DNA from 4 places in the Corynebacterium glutamicum ATCC 13032 genome. Region 1 is predicted to be linked to each of the others. Evidence: predicted binding sites of a transcription regulator. Region 1 holds the regulator's gene; each other region holds the start of a gene.

Region 1 (4,671 bases):
AGTCGGTGCAAAGCTGTCAGAGGTCACCCTGGAAACCTGTAAGAAGGCAGCAGAAGCAGCACTTGACGCTGAAGGTGCAACTGAAGCACGCGATGCTGTACGCGCAGTGATCGACGCAGCAGTCTAAACCACTGTTGAGCTAAAAAGCCTCAAATTCCTGTGTGGGAATTTGAGGCTTTTTGCGTGGTCTAAAGCGATTTGATGACCACGTGCTCCGCCCGAAGCTTATCGGGTGTGGGAATGTAGTTGTCCCACTCACTGCCTTCAGCGTTGGCGTAAGCAACCGCGTTGATCACGCTGTCCTCAGTGGATTTTCCATCATTGGATGCTGCCAAGAATCCTGCAGTAAAAGATTCCCGCCAATTCACGCCCTGCTTACCAGGGGTGCTGTCGTAGCTGGCTAACAGTGATTCAGACTCGGAAACATACAAAGATTCCGTCCGCTTGTTGGTAACCAACACCTCGGTGACACCGCTATCAATTAAAGCGCGCGCTGCCGCCACAGTCGGGGAGAGATCTCCCTCTACCCATGGACCTCTCAAGGTTTTGGGTTCTAATCCAGTGGCAATTTCGATTTCTTCCGCAGCCACAATCAGCGCATCCGGGGACGTAGCTGCAAGCTGTCGAATAACCGCACGCAACGCAGCACCAGTTGCTGCGATAGCTACCTTCACATGAGGGTGGTACAAGCGAAGTGATCTCACCACATCCACAAACCACGCAGCAGGCGCGATAGACGGCAAATTGCCACCCAACAACACCCACGCGGCATCTTCGGCTCGACGCACCACTAGATCACGAAGAATTGCCAACTGGGACACATCCAAAGGCATGGGGGAGTCTTTGAACTTAGTCTCATTGCCCTCTGCATCACGCATGGTCAAATGCATGGGGATGGGACCTGCCACCGGAATAATTTCATGAGGCAACCCAGCAAACGTCACCAGGCGCATGTAATGAGAGATTTCTGGAGCGGGAAAAACTGCAAAAGTTTCATTGCCGCCATAAAACAAGGTGGCAGCCACACCGGTGCCAAAACCACCGGCAACAGTGGAAACCTGCCGGATTTTGTTTGCTTCGCCAATTTCGATGGTGCCGTCAAGCTCATTGGTGCTCAACAGATACGGACTTGCAGTGACTGTAAGAATCATTCTGCAATCACAACTTCTACATCGCGTTCTCGCAACTGCTCAACGAAACTTGCTGGTGCACCCGCATCGGTGACCACCACATCGATATCGCTGATTGCGCCAAAGCTCACGAGGTAGTCGGTGCCCATCTTGGTGGAGTCACACAACACCACCACCTTGTGGGCGTTGGTGATCATCGCAGATTTCATGGCAGCCTCTTGGGAATCGGCCGTAGACAATCCGTGATCCAACGTCAACGCGTTGGTGCCGATGAACACTACATCCGCACGCATCAGCGCGAGAGTACGAAGCGCAGTGTCACCCACAACAGCCTGGGTGATCGCGCGAACGCTTCCTCCAAGCAGCTGGACATCATCAAGCCCGGCGTTGGCCAGATTAAGTGCGATGGGGAGGCAGTTGGTCACGATCGACCACTGCTTGGAGCTAGGATGCTCAGAAATGAGATCGGCCAAAGCAGTAACAGTAGTTCCCGCATCGAGGAACAGTCCGCCATGCTCAGCGGGCAGGAACTGCATCGCTGCCTTGGCAATGGAGTACTTTGCTGACGATGCAGACCTGAAACGAGTATCCAAGCTCAACTCTGTGGTTTGGAAAGATTGGGTGGCTACTGCGCCACCGTGAACGCGGTGAACAATTCCCTCGCGGTCTAGCACCGCAAGGTCTCGTCGAATCGTCTCTGCAGTGACATCGAATCGGCCCGCTAATTCTGTGACATTTACACGTCCCTCAACTGCCGTTAATGAGGCAATCTGTCGACGGCGCTCCTCTGCGTACATGTCACTCCTTAAAGCAAAAAGCCAATTTACTAAATATGTCCGAATTTCTTACCCATTGTCTCACTGTCCAACGCCCAAAAGCCTCATTTGGTTGCCGGCGGAGGGGTGAAATCGGGAGTCAATCAAAAAAACCGGGCAGCGTTTTTCTATTGTCCGGCCCAGAATTTTCGAAAACCCACAGGTAAACTCACTTTCTAGATCAGCAAAAACTTATTTGCCCGATTACCCCCGAATGTGGCTATATAAAGCAAAACCCGCCACGATATGTGAGAACACATACTGTGGCGGGAACCTGAAAAGCGACTTAAAGCTTGCGCATCACGGAAACAACCTTGCCCATGATTTCTGCATTCTCAGCAGGAATTGGGGCAAACGTATCGTTGTGTGGCAGGAGCCAGATGCCAGATGAATCCTTGTGGAATTCCTTCACGGTGGCTTCACCGTCAATCATTGCCGCGACGAACTCGCCCTGCTCAGCGACCGGCTGGGAACGAACAACAACCCAGTCGCCGGTGAGGATGCCAGCATCCCTCATGGACTCGCCAACAACCTGGAGCATGAACAAGTCACCGTCTCCGACGATTTCTGCGGGGAGTGGGTAGTACTCTTCGATGTTCTGCTCAGCGGTGATCGGGCTACCAGCGGCAATTTTGCCCACCACTGGGACAAATGAGGTCTGGCCAGCTAACTCAGGATCATGGACCCCGGCCTGAGGGGCCTTGCTCTTTGCCTGTGTAGCAGCCTTGGAGGAACGGCTTTCAGTTTCTGGAAGGTGGCGAACATCCACCGCGCGAGGCTTATTAGGGTCCCTGCGCAGGAAGCCCTTCTTCTCTAGCTCTTTAAGCTGGTAAGCAACGGAAGAAGTGGATTGAAGTCCTGCAGCATCACCAATTTCCCTAATGCTTGGTGGATAACCCCTCAAAACCACAGCATCTCGGATAACCTCTAAAATCCTGCGCTGCCTATCTGACAAACTTGCTGGATCTGGTTTTCCGTTGGGCAAGGTCTTAACTGTGCGGCTACCGCGACTGCCTCGTGCACCTGCTGGCTTCTTTTCGATTGCCATCTTCCGTTCCCTTCCTCTCATTGTTTGCCCGTTAAAGCACTAAAAACTCTGTTCGCTTCCATGTTCACTCTTGATGAGGGTTCATCCAGTGTGAACTTCTGAAGCTGAATGCTGAGCTATTCGAACCTCTGTCAGTATTTCTAGTTTCCAACCATACAGGTTTTCCTGCGGAAATGGTACGAGTGTTCGAGATTTTTAAATCTTCTCTAGACAACGTTCGAACGGGGTGCTATAAATCGAACATAGAAACTTAGTCGAACATGTGAACGGTATTGGTGTTCGAACGTGTCGTGGCTAAAAGTTAAGATGTGGGCAAACAATTGAGGCGGGAGTTTTGAAATGACTGTTTATGCGGGTAAAGAGCTAGATTCACGTAAGCTGCGTCAAGGTGTGGTCGTACCTTCCGCTGCTGTCTGGATGGGGGAAGGCGCCGGTCTTAAATCAGCTAATAAGAGGCATGTTCGAACGATTGACTGTTCGAATGGAGATCGTTTTCATCAGCCATCAAGTCTTCGCATTCTTCCACACGGTGAAAGAAATTATCGAACATCACAGCAACAGGTGCGTGAACAAGACCCAGAAAACACCACAGGTGGCAATAGTGACGCGCGTTCGATTAAAGAATCCCTCAAACAATGGGCGGGCGGAGGACTGTTTGGGCTGGTTATTTTCGCCGGAATTTTGCTCTCCCAATCAGGGGAAGAAGAAGTGAGCCAGAACTACTACGAAACCCAGATGGTGGGTGTCAGTCTCGGGCGCTAATCGGGAATAGATCAATGCTGGCATAAACTAAAGGCACAACAGCCGATTCACTTATTTTTAGGCGAATGCTTGAAGTCGAAGTAAGTGAGGGGGAGAGGATCCGTTAGTGTACTGCCCATTTTGCCAACATGATCATTCAAAAGTCATTGACTCCCGCGTCATTGACGCCGGAAGCGCCATTCGCAGGCGCCGCGAGTGCAGCAAATGCGAAGGCCGTTTCACCACCATCGAAAAAGCTGTTCTCCTCGTTGTTAAAAGAAACGGCGTCACTGAACCGTTCAGTCGAGAAAAAGTAGTCACCGGTGTCCGTCGTGCATGCCAAGGCCGCGACGTATCAGATGACGCGTTGAAACGCCTAGCTCAGCAAGTGGAAGAAACAGTCCGCAGCAACGGAAGCTCTCAAGTACGCGCTAACGATATTGGTTTAGCCATTCTCGATCCACTGAGAGAACTCGACGAGGTAGCGTACCTACGCTTTGCCTCTGTGTATAAGTCTTTTGACAGTGCTGACGACTTTGAAAAAGAAATCCGCCTCATGCGCAGACGCGGAAGGGACTAGCAGACACAAAGTCTTAACTAGTCCCTCATCTCAAGCAGTGCTTATCGAAGCTTGGCAATAGCCTTCTGGATTCTCTGCGCCGATACAGGTCGGGGAGTGCCTAACCGCTGTGCAAAGAGGCTGATCCTTAGTTCCTGAATCTGCCAGGCAATATCCTTGGCTTCCTTGGTGTTGGCTCGCGCAGCGGGTAGCTTACTGAGCTGTTTCTCCAGCTGCTCTTCAACGAAGTTCACTTCATCTTGACGGTCGGCGTCACGATCCGGATTTTGGTTCATCTCTTCTAGGCGAATCGTCAACGCCTGCAGATACCTCGGAAGGTGCCTCAACCTACTGATGCCGTGAATGCTGATGGCCTGC
Region 2 (4,671 bases), 890 kb from region 1:
TGATCGCTGCGCTGCCGCCTCAGGCATAATCTAACGCATGACCTCTCGCACCCCGCTTGTTTCTGTTCTTCCTGATTTTCCGTGGGATTCGCTCGCTTCCGCAAAAGCCAAAGCTGCGTCTCACCCGGATGGGATCGTGAATCTTTCTGTTGGCACTCCGGTTGATCCGGTCGCGCCCAGCATTCAGATCGCGTTGGCAGAAGCAGCGGGGTTTTCGGGTTACCCTCAAACCATCGGCACCCCGGAACTCCGCGCAGCCATCAGGGGCGCGCTTGAGCGGCGCTACAACATGACAAAGCTTGTCGACGCCTCCCTCCTCCCCGTCGTGGGTACCAAGGAGGCAATTGCCCTTCTTCCATTCGCGTTGGGTATTTCCGGCACCGTTGTCATCCCAGAGATTGCGTACCCAACCTACGAAGTCGCTGTCGTGGCCGCAGGATGCACCGTGTTGCGTTCTGATTCGCTGTTTAAGCTCGGCCCGCAGATCCCGTCGATGATGTTTATCAACTCACCATCCAACCCCACAGGCAAGGTTCTGGGCATCCCACACTTGCGCAAGGTTGTGAAGTGGGCGCAGGAAAACAACGTGATCCTCGCAGCTGATGAATGCTACTTGGGTCTTGGCTGGGACGATGAAAACCCACCGATCTCAATTTTGGATCCACGTGTCTGCGATGGCGACCACACCAACTTGATCGCCATTCACTCGCTGTCTAAAACCTCAAACCTCGCTTCTTACCGCGCAGGTTACCTCGTTGGCGATCCAGCGCTGATTGGTGAACTCACGGAAGTCCGTAAGAACTTGGGTCTCATGGTTCCTTTCCCAATCCAGCAGGCCATGATCGCAGCCCTCAACGACGATGACCAAGAGGCAGGGCAGAAGCTCACCTACGCGATTCGTCGAGCAAAACTCATGCGCGCCCTGTTGGAATCCGGCTTTCAGGTAGATAATTCTGAAGCGGGTCTGTACCTCTGGGCGACGCGTGAAGAACCTTGCCGTGACACTGTCGATTGGTTCGCTGAGCGTGGCATTCTCGTTGCCCCAGGAGACTTCTATGGCCCTCGCGGAGCGCAGCATGTGCGTGTGGCGATGACCGAAACCGACGAGCGCGTCGACGCCTTTGTTTCTCGCCTGAGCTAAACACGACTAAGCTTATTTTGTTTAATTGAGTTTGAAGTTTTCCGTCGAAAGAGGCCATTTGAGTTCCGAGTCCAGTCCTGAGTCGAGTACCGAGCAAAAAACCTGGGGTAGTCGATTTCTTCGCGCTTCCCGGCAGTTCATCAAGTTCGGAATCGTTGGAGGCTCTGGCACTTTGGTTAACTTGGCGGTGGCAGCACTGTCCAAGAAGATCGCGGGATGGACGGCAGGGATTCATGAAAGCGATGCGTTCATGAATTTGCTTGGATCGGCTTTCCATATCCGTTGGTACCACGTGTTCATGACCATCGCATTCCTCGTGGCCAATACCTGGAACTATCAGCTCAACCGCATGTGGACCTTCAAGACAGCGACAATCGTGTCCTGGTGGAGGGGTTTCTTCCCATTCCTGGCTACAGGTCTTGTCGCGTTTATTGCGAGCCAGGTGGTCGCAACCTTGCTGATGAACGAGACATCTCCGATTGCCTTGTCCTCTGAAATTTTCGACGACTCCACCGGCTTCCGCACAAAGTTCTATTGGGCACTGGTGATTTCCATTCTGGTTTCCATGCCGGTGAACTTCATTGTGAACAAGTACTGGACATTCAAGAAGCCGAAGTCCAAGGTCGTCGTGGAAACGGACCCTGTCTAAACTTCGTTCAAACTCTAGGCCCGCATTAGAACAAGGATTTGCCTACATCTTCTTGTTCTGGTGTGGGTTTTCCTCACATCTAACAATCGAATAAATGTTCGAATAAAAGGTTGAAGGTGTCCCACCCCCACGGCACAATGGATGGCAAGAACACGTGAATCCAGGGGGGATACTCATGACCACTGACATCTACTTCAGCCACAACAACCCACACGACCCATACGCCCACCACACCACCGAACTCAACCGCGACACCCATCACCTCTGGGTCGTCTTAACCACCGACTCCGACGACTTCGACGCAGACTCCTTTACCACCGAAGTCATCCGGATCACCGGCTACTCCCGCCACGAAGTCAACAACGGCCTTAACGCCATGGCCGCGATGACCAACCTCCCACACCTGCGCGCCATCCAAGAACGCTACTACTTCCTGAGCATCCGCTACCTCGCCTCCATCATGATCGCCGTGGCCAAAGCAGACCCCACCCTGTGGGAAGAACTCGACCTGCGCATCACCGACGCCTTAACACCAGTCACCGCAGGGGAAGTGATGATCCAATCCTCCACCCTGTCCAAACGCATCGCCGCCTGGATCAAAGAACTCGACCCCGAACCCACACCAGAGCCCATACCGAAAGAGGACTATGTTCACGTCCACACCACTGATGAGGCGACCTATGTCCGCATCAAAATCAGCGGCCCCAACCGCCTGATCCTCAATGACATCATCACCCAACTCAAAGACACAGACACCGAGGACAGCCTGCCTGAAGCGCTCATGGCGTTCCTGATGGAGAAAATCCAGTTAAAGATCACCAAGTACCTTTTCACCCCACATAAGCACCCTGAGCAGGTGTGGTCACCGGACTACGGTGACATTGGTCCCGAAGCCTATGCCAATGCCACCCTCGTGTGCGCCAAGGACTTAGATGAGGTCGCTGGAGCCACGGAGAAGAGCTACACCCCGAGTGAGAAGATGAAAGCCCTGATCAGAGCTCGGGATGGGCATTGCCGCTTCCCAGGGTGTTGCGTCCCGGCGAGTAAATGCCAGGTCGATCACATTATCCCGTGGGCGGAGGGCGGCCCGACAGCGGCGTGGAACCTGCAGTTGTTGTGCCAGCGGCATCACAATATGAAAACCGATGGTCGCTTTACTGCTGATGCTAATGGATTGGCGGAGATTAGATGGATTGGGCCGATGGATGTGCCGGCGGTGACCAGGCCGACGGGTCCGTTGGTGAAAGCGATGCCGCGGGGGATTTGGGGTCAGGTGTTGAGGGATCGGATCCAGGCTAGGTTTGAGCGGATCCGCGTCCGCGCCCTCAACAAAGAAGACTAGTTGGAGTGCAAAGCTGTGTTGAGTTCGACAACTTTGGTATTGGGCACTGCGACAACTTGTCCGCTGACGGAGTCACGCCTAAAAATGAGGCCGTTTGAGCCCGCGAGGGTGGAGGCTTTGTGGAGGGAGCCGTCGAAAAGCACTTTGGTGCCTGCAGTGATGTAGAGGCCGGCCTCGATGATGCAGTCGTCGCCCAGCGGGATGCCGCAGCCGGAATTGGCGCCGAGCAGGCAGCGCTTGCCCAGCGAGATGACGTGCTGGCCGCCGCCGGACAGGGTGCCCATGATAGATGCGCCGCCACCGACATCGGTGCCGTCATCAACGGTGACGCCAGCGGAAATGCGGCCCTCAACCATGGAAGCGCCGAGCGTGCCAGCGTTGAAGTTCACGAAGCCCTCATGCATCACGGTGGTGCCATCTGCCAGGTACGCGCCAAGTCGGACGCGGTCGGCGTCACCGATGCGCACGCCCGAGGGAACCACATAGTCGACCATGCGTGGGAACTTGTCGACGCTATAAACCGTAACTTGGCCTCGGCGTGACAGGCGCGCGCGGGTGAGTGCGAAACCGTCAACTGCGCACGGTCCGAAGTTGGTCCACACGACATTGTTGAGGAGGCCGAAAATGCCGTCTAGGTTGATGGTGTGAGGGCGGAAAACGCGGTGGGAGAGGAGGTGAAGGCGCAGCCATGCATCGTAGGTGTCGGTGGGGGCTGCGTCGGTGTCGATAGTTGTCGTCACGATTTTGCGGGTGACGTTTCGATCTTCATCGACGCCTTCTAGAGGTGTGAGCGCGGACTGGTCGGTGGACCCGATTTCTGGATACCACACGTCCAGGACGTCGCCGGTGGAGGTCAGTGTTGCAATTCCGGTTGCGGAAGCAGTAGTCATGACGTCCAGAATAATTTCTATCGGCCTATCAGTTCAAGTCGGAAGGGGTGCGACCTCCGCGCAATGGGCTGTTAACTGTGACGAAGGACAAAAGAACCAAGAATCCGTACACAATTGCCACTGAGTAAACCTGGCTGCGGGAGGCTGCGTCGCCGAGCATGAGAGCAACGAGTCCTGCCAACAAAACCAAGGTGAGGATGCCTAACCATGGGTGCGCCCACATGCGAACCGTGGAGATTTCATCGTTTGCTTGCAGTTCTTTGCGGAGTTTCAACTGTGACAAAGTGATCATTGCCCACACCACAATCAAACAACCGCCAACAGCGTTGAGGAGGAAATCAAGCAGACCGGCTGGATTCCAGTACTGCAAACCAACTGAAACGAAGGCGAAGAACATGGACAACAGCACCGCATTGGTGGGGACGTGGCTGGTGCTGAGCTTACTGAAAACTCGCGGAGCGTCTTGTCGATTCGCCATGGAAAATACCAAACGAGAAGTGGCATAGATTTGGGCGTTGAAAGCGGAAAGCAGTGCTAGAACGATGATCGCTTCCATGAAACCAACCGTGCCAGGGATGTTTGCCATCGCCAGGATTTGGGTGAAGGGGGATTCCGCAGCGGTGTCGGCACCATTGATCGACTCATAAGG
Region 3 (4,671 bases), 380 kb from region 1:
CCACTGCAGGCGAGTATCAATCCAGTGCTGGTGCCACTCTTCGTCCTCACCAGGCTTGACGAAGAACTCCATCTCCATCTGCTCGAACTCACGAGTACGGAAAATGAAGTTACCTGGGGTGATCTCGTTACGGAAAGACTTACCGATGTTCGCGATACCGAAAGGTGGCTTCATACGTGAAGTGTTCATCACGTTCTTGAAGTTCACGAAGATACCCTGAGCAGTTTCAGGGCGCAGGTAGTGCAGACCCTCTTCGTCGTCCACAGGTCCCAAGAAAGTCTTCAGAAGACCAGAGAACGCCTTAGGCTCAGTCCAGTTACCTGGCTGGCCGGTCTCTGGATCGTTGATGTCAGCCAAGCCGTTTACAGGTGGGTGACCATGCTTCTCTTCGTACTGCTCCAGCAGGTGGTCCGCACGGTAACGCTTGTGGGTGTTCAAAGACTCAACCAGTGGGTCAGTGAAGACCTCAACGTGGCCGGAAGTTACCCACACCTGGCGAGGAAGGATGACAGAAGTATCAACACCCACAACATCTGGGCGGGAAGTAACCATAGAACGCCACCACTGGCGCTTGATGTTTTCCTTCAGCTCCACACCCAGCGGGCCGTAGTCCCACGCAGAGCGGGTACCGCCGTAGATCTCACCACAGGGGTACACCAGTCCACGTCGTTTACACAGGTTAACCACGGTGTCGATGATCGATTGCTGAGCCACGTCGGATGCTCTCCTCCACGTCGAATGAAAAAATAACCGTCCCTTTTAGGACATACCCAACCAATCCTAGCCCAACTAACGATGTTGCTTCCGCTGACCCCGTCATTTTGCGGTCTTCGCGATGTAAACTAGTTCTAATAACTATTTTTTCATTTCCCTCATAAAAGGTTTATATAGAAGGTAAAATAGCAAGCGTGCTAGATCCATTCCAGACCTAGCCTAAGGACGGAAGGACTTCCCCGTGGCTCAACACTCAAATCGGAATTTCGTCACCCCTGCAGAAGAGTCCGAATCCACAGCATCAGCTGAGCTTCAGAAACTTGCAACAGCAAAAAACATCAAAGCGATCAGCCTGCTGATTAGGGCACTAGATTCCCCCTTAAGAATCGAAATCATCCTCGCCCTCAATGAAAGGCCCCACTACGTCCACGAATTGGTCAAGCTAGTAAAAAGTTCGCAACCACTAGTGAGCCAGCACCTCAAAGTCCTTAAAACTGCAGGTATCGTCGACGCAGAACGTCAAGGCCGGCAAATGACTTATTCACTTGCCGAACCACTCGTCCTCGACATACTTCTCCTGGCACTAAACGCAGGGGTTGACACATCTGGGTAGACTATCGAAGTACATTTTGTGTCATTGAGGAGGATCAACGGTGGGTATCAATCGCATCAGCCAAGGCTCTGCCCCGAAGCTGGGAGTGCGAAGCACCAGACAGCGAAAAGCCGTAATTGACGTTCTTGAGGAAATCGATAACTTCGCTTCCGCCAAAGAAATCCATCACGAGCTATCCACCAGGGAACACAACGTCGGCCTCACAACCGTCTACCGAACCCTCCAATCCCTCGCCGACATCGGAGCAGTCGACGTACTTACCGTCACGGGTGGAGAAACTCTGTACCGCCAATGCCACGACGAGGGACACCACCATCACCTGGTCTGCACCAATTGCGGTCGCACAGTCGAAATCGATGGCGGTCCAGTAGAGACATGGGCACAGGAAATTGCCACTAAAAACGGCTTTGCTCTCAGTAGTCACGAGGCTGAAATCTTTGGACTTTGCGCTGATTGTAAGGAAAAAGTTACGTAGTTCAAGGACATATGAAGCTGTCGAACATGTGAGTGCTCGACAGCTTTTCTATTTCGAAAAATAGCCTTGTATTCGAAAATTTGATCGGGTATGGTGGTTGGTATTAGCACAGGGAACTAAACGGGAAAGGGGGAAGACACCATGAGCATCACCACACACGTCCAAGCACTCACCACAGCACTCAACGCCATCGACAACCATTTGGCCAGCATGCTTGACCATGGTGTCACCCCAGACCAATACAAGGCCATCGAGCCCGACCTCATCGCCCTAGAACACACCATCAACCACCACGCCACCATCGCCGCCCAAACCACCGCCCTCGCCGAACGCACCAATGCTGCGCAGTCGATTGGCTCCACCCACCTCATCGACTACCTCACCACCACCTTCGGCCTATCTAAAGCACGCGCCCACCACCGCATCAATCTCGCCCACTCCCTCTACCCCATACCGAAGCCAAACTCTGGATCTGGCAACGGCGGTAATGGTGGCAATCCCGATGGCGGTCCTGATGGTGGCGACTCGGGTGATGACGACTCCGGCGATGATGACCCCGACCCCGAACCGGACAAGCCTGAAGACGGCAAACCTGATAGTGATAAGCCCCGTAGGCCACGGATCAGCGCGGAAAAACACGCCATCATCACCGACGAACTCGCCCGCCTCAACCCGAATACCACACCCAGCGCCGAGGAACTACGCACCCAAGCCCTGAGTCAAGCGATCTGGCGCACCCCAGAAGACCTCCGCACGTGGCTACGCCACCAGGTCACCACCGCGAACAAAAACAACCCCAACCCCATCACCGCCATGAAAAGGCGCTACCTCTCAGTAGGTAAACCCGATGCCGACAACATGGTCCGCATCAGCGGCCTCGTGCCCGCAGCCACCGCAGCACTGATCACCGCGAACACCGCACCGTTAACCAAACGTGGCAACCTCGTGGATCTACCAGCAGCAGAAGATATGCGCACCCGCGGGCAACGCCATGCGGATGCGTTGCATCACATCATGGAGATCTACAACCACGGTATTGTCACCCCAGCTCGTGGTGGAACAGCCAGCATCATCATCTCCATGACCACCGATGATCTTGACGAGATCAACCACGGTGATCATGGCGATGGCAGTCTACTTAACAACCTGTACCCCACGAACACGGGTTACTCATTGAACTTGGCGGAGATCATGAACCTCATCGCTGCGAAATACGACTTCGCTGTGCTCCTCGATGGTGAGACGGGGCAGCCGTTGAACGTCAATAGGATGCAGCGCTCAGCGAACCTGACTCAACGCATCGCGTTGTTTGCTTCTGAGTTGGTGTGCTCGGCACCCAATTGTGACAGGCCGCAGTTAGAGTGCGAGGTTCATCATTTAGATCCCTGGATGAGAGGTGGGCTGACCAACCTGGTCAATCTCACGCATCAGTGCTTTAATCACCACCCACGCAACGATGATTCCAGGAGTGGGGTCAATGGTAAAGGGTTTATGGACCGCGATCCTGCTACTGGAAGAGTGGGGCACTACCCAGTGGGTGGTGAGGGGCCGGTGTTTAACCGGTCGGCTGCTGCTGATAGTTCGGGTGGTGCGTGGGCCAGACGTAAACATCATGGCCCACCACCCGAACCGCCGAGCCCGCCGGATCCACCTGGTCCTGAGCCGGATCCTGGTGATGAGGGCAGATTGTTCTAGCCCTTGTTATTGCTGAGTTGTTGTCATGTTGTTGTGCCTGTTGTCAGTCGCCCCAGTGTGTCTGATACCGGACACACCCATGCCTTGCATCAACATACCGACAAGCCAGCACACCCCGAACTGGCCAGCCGGGCCCGGGCCGCCTGCAACCTGACGTCGAGAAGCAAGAGCTTTTAAAGGATCATGCCGAACAGGAGGCCGAGCACGTAGGTGACCAGCGCCGCGCCGTAGCCGATCGACAGCTGACGCACCGCGCGGATTCCCGGTGGCTTTCCCGATAGCAGGCCGGTGGTCGCGCCCGTTGCCATCAGTGATAGTCCGACGAGGACTAGGGACACCACTGCCCCGGCGAGGCCTTCCATGCCGAAGACGTATGGGACGATCGGGAGGAATGCGCCGATGGCAAAGGACAGGAAGCTGAATGTGGCGGCCGAACGAGCGGAGCCGGCGCTTTGGATTTCGGTGCTGCCGAGGACGTTGTCGCTGATGCGTTTTTGGTCGCTGATTCTTTGGAAAACTTGTGACGCTTTTGCCCGCGCTTCGTCTTCGCTCATTCCGCGGGCTCGGTAGACGAGTTCCAGTTCGTTGGATTCGACGTCGAGGGCGTGGAGGGCTTCGCGGGCTTTGGGGTCTGGGAGGGAGGCGTCGAGAAGCTCTGTTTGGGAGCGCACTGAGATGTATTCGCCGGCGGCCATGGATAGCGCGCCGGAGAGCAGACCGGAAATGCCGGTGATGAGAACAATTTGGGCGGGCACGCCGGTGGCCATGACACCCATGACGAGGGCGACGTTGGAGACCAGGCCGTCGTTGATTCCGAATACGGCGGCACGGAAGTTGCCGCTCATGCGTTCTCTGCCGCGGCTGGCTAGGCCTCGAACGACTTCGGCGTGGATGCGTTCGTCGGCGCTGATTTGGCGGGAGGCGTCGGCATCGTCGTCGTAGGGGCTGCGCGTTTCGGCGGACTGCATGAGTGCCAGGGTGAACACGGAGCCGAATCGGCGTGCTAGAAAACCGAGCAGGCGGGTTTTGACGTCGGCTTTTGGTGGGTTTTCGGCATCAGGGCCGAGCTTTTCCACCCAGTAAGCGGCGTGTCGGTGTTCAGCGTCGGCGAGCGCTAGGAGGATGTCTCGCTCTTCGCCTTCGCGTCGTTTGGCCAGGTCGCGGTAGGCTGCGG
Region 4 (4,671 bases), 550 kb from region 1:
GTAAGTACGGACGATGGGCACGAAACGGCACAAAATGATCGTCACGGGGCCATGCTTCTCAAAGAAATCCTCAGTCTGCTTGAGGTATTCCTGCTTGAAAATCCTGCCATCCGGACGATTGACCAGGCGAGGGTGGAACTTGTGGCCAATCCAGTAACCCACCTGATCGCCAAGAATTGCGGCGATAGGGCAGAGGATCAGCACCAGCCACAGCGGTGCAAAAGGGTCAGCCTGGTTAGCTAGGAGACCACCGGTGAAAAGGAGAGAATCACCTGGTAGAAGTGGGAAAAGTAGGCCTGATTCGATAAAGACAATGGCAAGCATCGCCGGAAGAATGAAGCTACCGAACGGGCCGGAGCCGGAAAGAAGTTCCATAGGGTCCAGCCAGGACGGACCTAGCGCAACCTGGGAGACGGAGTCCGCAAGAGTAAAAACCATGGTGGACAGAGTACTCTTGGTTGACTGAATTTCTATACGGCAAAGTGTGACTTTTTAGAAAAATAGGGGTTTATTCAGGGTTGGGGTGGTCTGGTGTTGTATGGGATTGGTGACGTGTTGGTGTGGGCATGGCTGTGCCCGGTATCAGACACACTGGGGCGACTGACAACAGGCACAACAACATGACAACAACTCAGCAATAACAAGGGCTAGAACAATCTGCCCTCATCACCAGGATCCGGCTCAGGACCAGGTGGATCCGGCGGGCTCGGCGGTTCCGGTGGTGGGCCATGATGCTTACGTCTGGCCCACGCACCACCGGAACGATCAGCAGCAGCCGACCGGTTAAACACCGGCCCCTCACCACTTGCTGAGTAGTGACCTACTCTGCCAGTAACGGGATCGCGGTCCATAAACCCTTTACCATTGACCCCACTCCTGGAATCATCGTTGCGTGGGTGGTGATTAAAGCACTGATGCGTGAGATTGACCAGGTTGGTCAGCCCACCTCTCATCCAGGGATCTAAATGATGAACCTCGCACTCTAACTGCGGCCTGTCACAATTGGGTGCCGAGCACACCAACTCAGAAGCAAACAACGCGATGCGTTGAGTCAGGTTCGCTGAGCGCTGCATCCTATTGACGTTCAACGGCTGCCCCGTCTCACCATCGAGGAGCACAGCGAAGTCGTATTTCGCAGCGATGAGGTTCATGATCTCCGCCAAGTTCAATGAGTAACCCGTATTGGTGGGGTACAGGTTGTTAAGTAGACTGCCATCGCCATGATCACCGTGGTTGATCTCATCAAGATCATCGGTGGTCATGGAGATGATGATGCTGGCTGTTCCACCACGAGCTGGGGTGACAATACCGTGGTTGTAGATCTCCATGATGTGATGCAACGCGTCCGCATGGCGTTGCCCGCGGGTGCGCATATCTTCTGCTGCGGGTAGATCCACGAGGTTGCCGCGTTTGGTTAACGGTGCGGTGTTCGCGGTGATCAGTGCTGCGGTGGCTGCGGGCACGAGGCCGCTGATGCGGACCATGTTGTCGGCATCGGGTTTACCTACAGCGAGGTAGCGCCTTTTCATGGCGGTGATGGGGTTGGGGTTGTTTTTATTGGCGGTGGTGACGTGGTGGCGTAGCCACGTGCGGAGGTCTTCTGGGGTGCGCCAGATCGCTTGACTCAGGGCTTGGGTGCGTAGCTCCTCGGCGCTGGGTGTGGTATTCGGGTTGAGGCGGGCGAGTTCGTCGGTGATGATGGCGTGTTTTTCCGCGCTGATCCGTGGCCCACGAGGCTTATCACCATCAGGTTTGCCGTCTTCAGGCTTGTCCGGTTCGGGGTCGGGGTCATCGTCGCCGGAGTCGTCATCACCCGAGTCGCCACCATCAGGACCGCCGTCGGGATTGCCACCATTACCGCCGTTGCCAGATCCAGGGTTTGGCTTCGGTATGGGGTAGAGGGAGTGGGCGAGATTGATGCGGTGGTGGGCGCGTGCTTTGGATAGTCCGAAGGTGGTGGTGAGGTAGTCGATGAGGTGGGTGGAGCCAATGGTGTGGGCGGCGTTGGTGCGTTCGGCGAGGGCTGTGGTTTGGGCGGCGATGGTGGCGTGGTGGTTGATGGTGTGTTCTAGGGCGATGAGGTCGGGCTCGATGGCCTTGTATTGGTCTGGGGTGACACCATGGTCGAGCATGCTGGCCAAATGGTTGTCGATGGCGTTGAGTGCTGTGGTGAGTGCTTGGACGTGTGTGGTGATGCTCATGGTGTCTTCCCCCTTTCCCCGTGTTGTTACCACCCACTCTACCCGCTCACGTGTTCGAATACAAGGGTGATATGCAAACACTTTTTCCTATAGGCTTAACATGCAAGGAAATCCCCTCCGCCGCATTGAATGAGGTGGAGGGGAGCGTCGAAAAGCAAAATCTTTAAACCTGGACCGGCTGCTTGGTCGGTGGCGCGAGCGCGGCTTCGTCGCCGCGGAGCTTGGAGTCGGTTTTTGGGGTCGTAGATATGGTGGTCTGTGCTGGCCTTGTTATCTAGAAAACTTAGAACAACGCCCCAGCGAAGGTCAGCTCGACAGCTTGGGCTGCAGCTTCCACCGCGTCCAGCAGTGCTACCAATTCGTCATCAGTGGTGGTCAGCGGCGGCGCGATGTGGAATCGGTTGCCGGAGATCATCGGCCACACGCCGCGTTCCTTGAATTCTGCAGCACCGGCAGCCATGGCAGTGGCGTCTGCATTGAACTCCACTGCCCAGAAGAATCCGATGCCCCGCACGTCAGCGATCGCTACGTTTTCTTCCGCTAGTTCACGAAGGCGAGGTTCGATCAGTTCAGCGCCAAGTCGAGCTACGCGTGGAATGATCTCTCCTTCCGCGTAAATCTCCAGCGCTGCCTTGGCGGGTGCTACTGCAAGTGGGTGTCCGGAGTAGGTGAGTCCGCCGGAGTATGCCTCTGATCCGAAGGTATCGCGGATTGATTGGGTCATCACGATGCCACCGAGTGGGGCGTAACCTGCGTTAACACCCTTGGCGAAGGTGATCATGTCTGGCTGGAAATCGTCGCCAGCATGCTCGTAAGCAAACAGTTTTCCGGTGCGTCCGAATCCGACCATGACTTCGTCGGCGATGAAGAGGATGCCGTGCTTGTTGCAAAGTTCGCGCACGCCATTTAAGTAACCTGCTGGTGGCAGGATGATTCCTGATGATCCCACCACTGGCTCCAGGACGATCGCTGCGATCATGCCAGCACCTTCAAACGCGATGACATCTTCCAAGTGCTTGAGTGCGCGTTCGCATTCTTCTTCTTGGGTGGTGGCAAAGAATGAGGAGTGGTGCAGGAATGGTGCCCAGAAGTGGTAGATATCTGGGTCGGTGGTGGGGTTGCCCAGGCGGCGGTGTTCGCCGGTGAGCATCATCGCGGATCCGGTTGCGCCGTGGTAGCTGCGGTATGCGGACAGAATTTTGTTGCGTCCGGTGTGCAGGCGAGCCATGCGGATGGAGTGCTCGATGGCGTCGGCGCCGCCGTTGGTGAAAAACACGTGGGAGAATTCGCCACGGGCCATCGACACGATCTTTGCAGCAACATCAGAGCGCACATCATTGCCGAAGGCCGGGTTGATGTTGGTCAACCGGGCTGCTTGGCGCTGGATCGCCTCAACTAATCGAGGGTTGTTGTGGCCTAAGTTTGCCGAGACAAGTTGGGAACCCATGTCGATGAAGGCGTTGCCGTCGAAGTCGTACAGCGTGGAACCTTCGGCAGCTGCCCATACTTTGGGGCTGATTTTGTCCTGCGCGGACCAGGAGTGGAAAACGTGCGCGCGATCGTTGTCGAATGCCCGTTTTTCCTCTTCTTTTGCTTGCACAGATCCGAATTCGATGAATTCACCGTCAAAGTTGGTGTAACCCTTCAATGCCAAACCAGTTCACTCCCCAAAATATTATGAAGTCTTTAAATAACTCACCTCACCCTAGATCAAGCCGAGCTGCTTTAGCACGTGAACGGCTGTTTTGTCGGTTTCTTGCAGCATGAGCGGGTTGGTTCCAGGCATCGGCGAGATGGTGGTGTCGGCCAGCTGCCCATAGGTTGGGATGCCAATCAGGTGCACGCGCGGATCGAGGTTGCCGTTGGGGTGAACCAAAAGTCGGGTTGCCGGATCAACTTCGGGGGAGCCTGTGGGGGCAGCGGTTCCGTCGACGGAATAGTCGTTGAAGGGGCGTACCCGGTCGGCATCTTCCAAAGACAGTGCTAGCGGGTCGGCGTTGCGACGCACATCTGGGTTGTGCATCCACGCGTCGACAAGCACTTTCGATCTCAGCGGCGTATCGCCGGTGGTGGGCGAGGAGATCTGCCATTGACCGTCGCTCACGCTGAGGCGGGGGCGGGCGCCGGCGAAGTGAGCGAGGCCGGCGTCGACAAGCGCAAGAAGTTCGCGGGTGCGGAAAAGCGGTGGGCCGGAGCCGACCATCTGGCCGATCGCCATGACGGCGGCGAAGCGGTTGCGGCGCGATTCGAAGGTCAGGCGGCCTTCCGCGCCCAGGATGGAGCTGGGTTTGCGCGCGGCGGAAATGGACCACAGCGCGGATTTCAGCGGGCTGTCCCAGGCCGTTACTGCATGGCGAATATCGCGGGCCATGCCGTCCGCGATGCGTGCGGTCAGCGCCTCGACGCTTTCATTAATTCCCGCGAGCGGAAATTCCCAAGCATGCAGGTCAAAGACGTCATCGGTGTGCGC

The links. The regulator LexA, encoded in region 1, represses DNA repair genes until DNA is damaged. The targets are predictions, from matches to a motif close to CGAACANNTGTTCG.
Region 2: CGL_RS05515 (HNH endonuclease signature motif containing protein) is a predicted target of LexA. The motif match lies at 1,878-1,891, and genes of this name have one in related genera.
Region 3: CGL_RS11310 (HNH endonuclease signature motif containing protein) is a predicted target of LexA. The motif match lies at 1,876-1,889, and genes of this name have one in related genera.
Region 4: CGL_RS12090 (HNH endonuclease signature motif containing protein) is a predicted target of LexA. The motif match lies at 2,245-2,258, and genes of this name have one in related genera.

Annotation. Positions count from the first base shown of each region.
Region 1 covers NC_003450.3:2,035,071-2,039,741, reverse strand. The annotation lists gene ptsP (phosphoenolpyruvate--protein phosphotransferase) at 1-127, shown strand, start outside; gene CGL_RS09615 (1-phosphofructokinase family hexose kinase) at 189-1,151, opposite strand; gene CGL_RS09610 (DeoR/GlpR family DNA-binding transcription regulator) at 1,148-1,927, opposite strand; gene lexA (transcriptional repressor LexA) at 2,232-2,993, opposite strand; gene CGL_RS15685 (hypothetical protein) at 3,333-3,755, shown strand; gene nrdR (transcriptional regulator NrdR) at 3,862-4,314, shown strand; gene hrpA (ATP-dependent RNA helicase HrpA) at 4,356-4,671, opposite strand, start outside.
Region 2 covers NC_003450.3:1,149,242-1,153,912, forward strand. The annotation lists gene fdxA (ferredoxin) at 1-29, shown strand, start outside; gene dapC (succinyldiaminopimelate transaminase) at 38-1,141, shown strand; gene CGL_RS05510 (GtrA family protein) at 1,200-1,790, shown strand; gene CGL_RS05515 (HNH endonuclease signature motif containing protein) at 1,966-3,132, shown strand; gene dapD (2,3,4,5-tetrahydropyridine-2,6-dicarboxylate N-succinyltransferase) at 3,129-4,022, opposite strand; gene aroP (aromatic amino acid transport protein AroP) at 4,051-4,671, opposite strand, start outside.
Region 3 covers NC_003450.3:2,411,626-2,416,296, forward strand. The annotation lists gene CGL_RS11295 (glycine--tRNA ligase) at 1-714, opposite strand, end outside; gene CGL_RS11300 (ArsR/SmtB family transcription factor) at 956-1,327, shown strand; gene CGL_RS11305 (Fur family transcriptional regulator) at 1,368-1,802, shown strand; gene CGL_RS11310 (HNH endonuclease signature motif containing protein) at 1,944-3,497, shown strand; gene CGL_RS11315 (VIT1/CCC1 transporter family protein) at 3,671-4,671, opposite strand, start outside.
Region 4 covers NC_003450.3:2,583,744-2,588,414, reverse strand. The annotation lists gene CGL_RS12095 (DedA family protein) at 1-438, opposite strand, end outside; gene CGL_RS12090 (HNH endonuclease signature motif containing protein) at 648-2,201, opposite strand; gene CGL_RS12085 (aspartate aminotransferase family protein) at 2,485-3,855, opposite strand; gene CGL_RS12080 (FAD/NAD(P)-binding protein) at 3,907-4,671, opposite strand, start outside.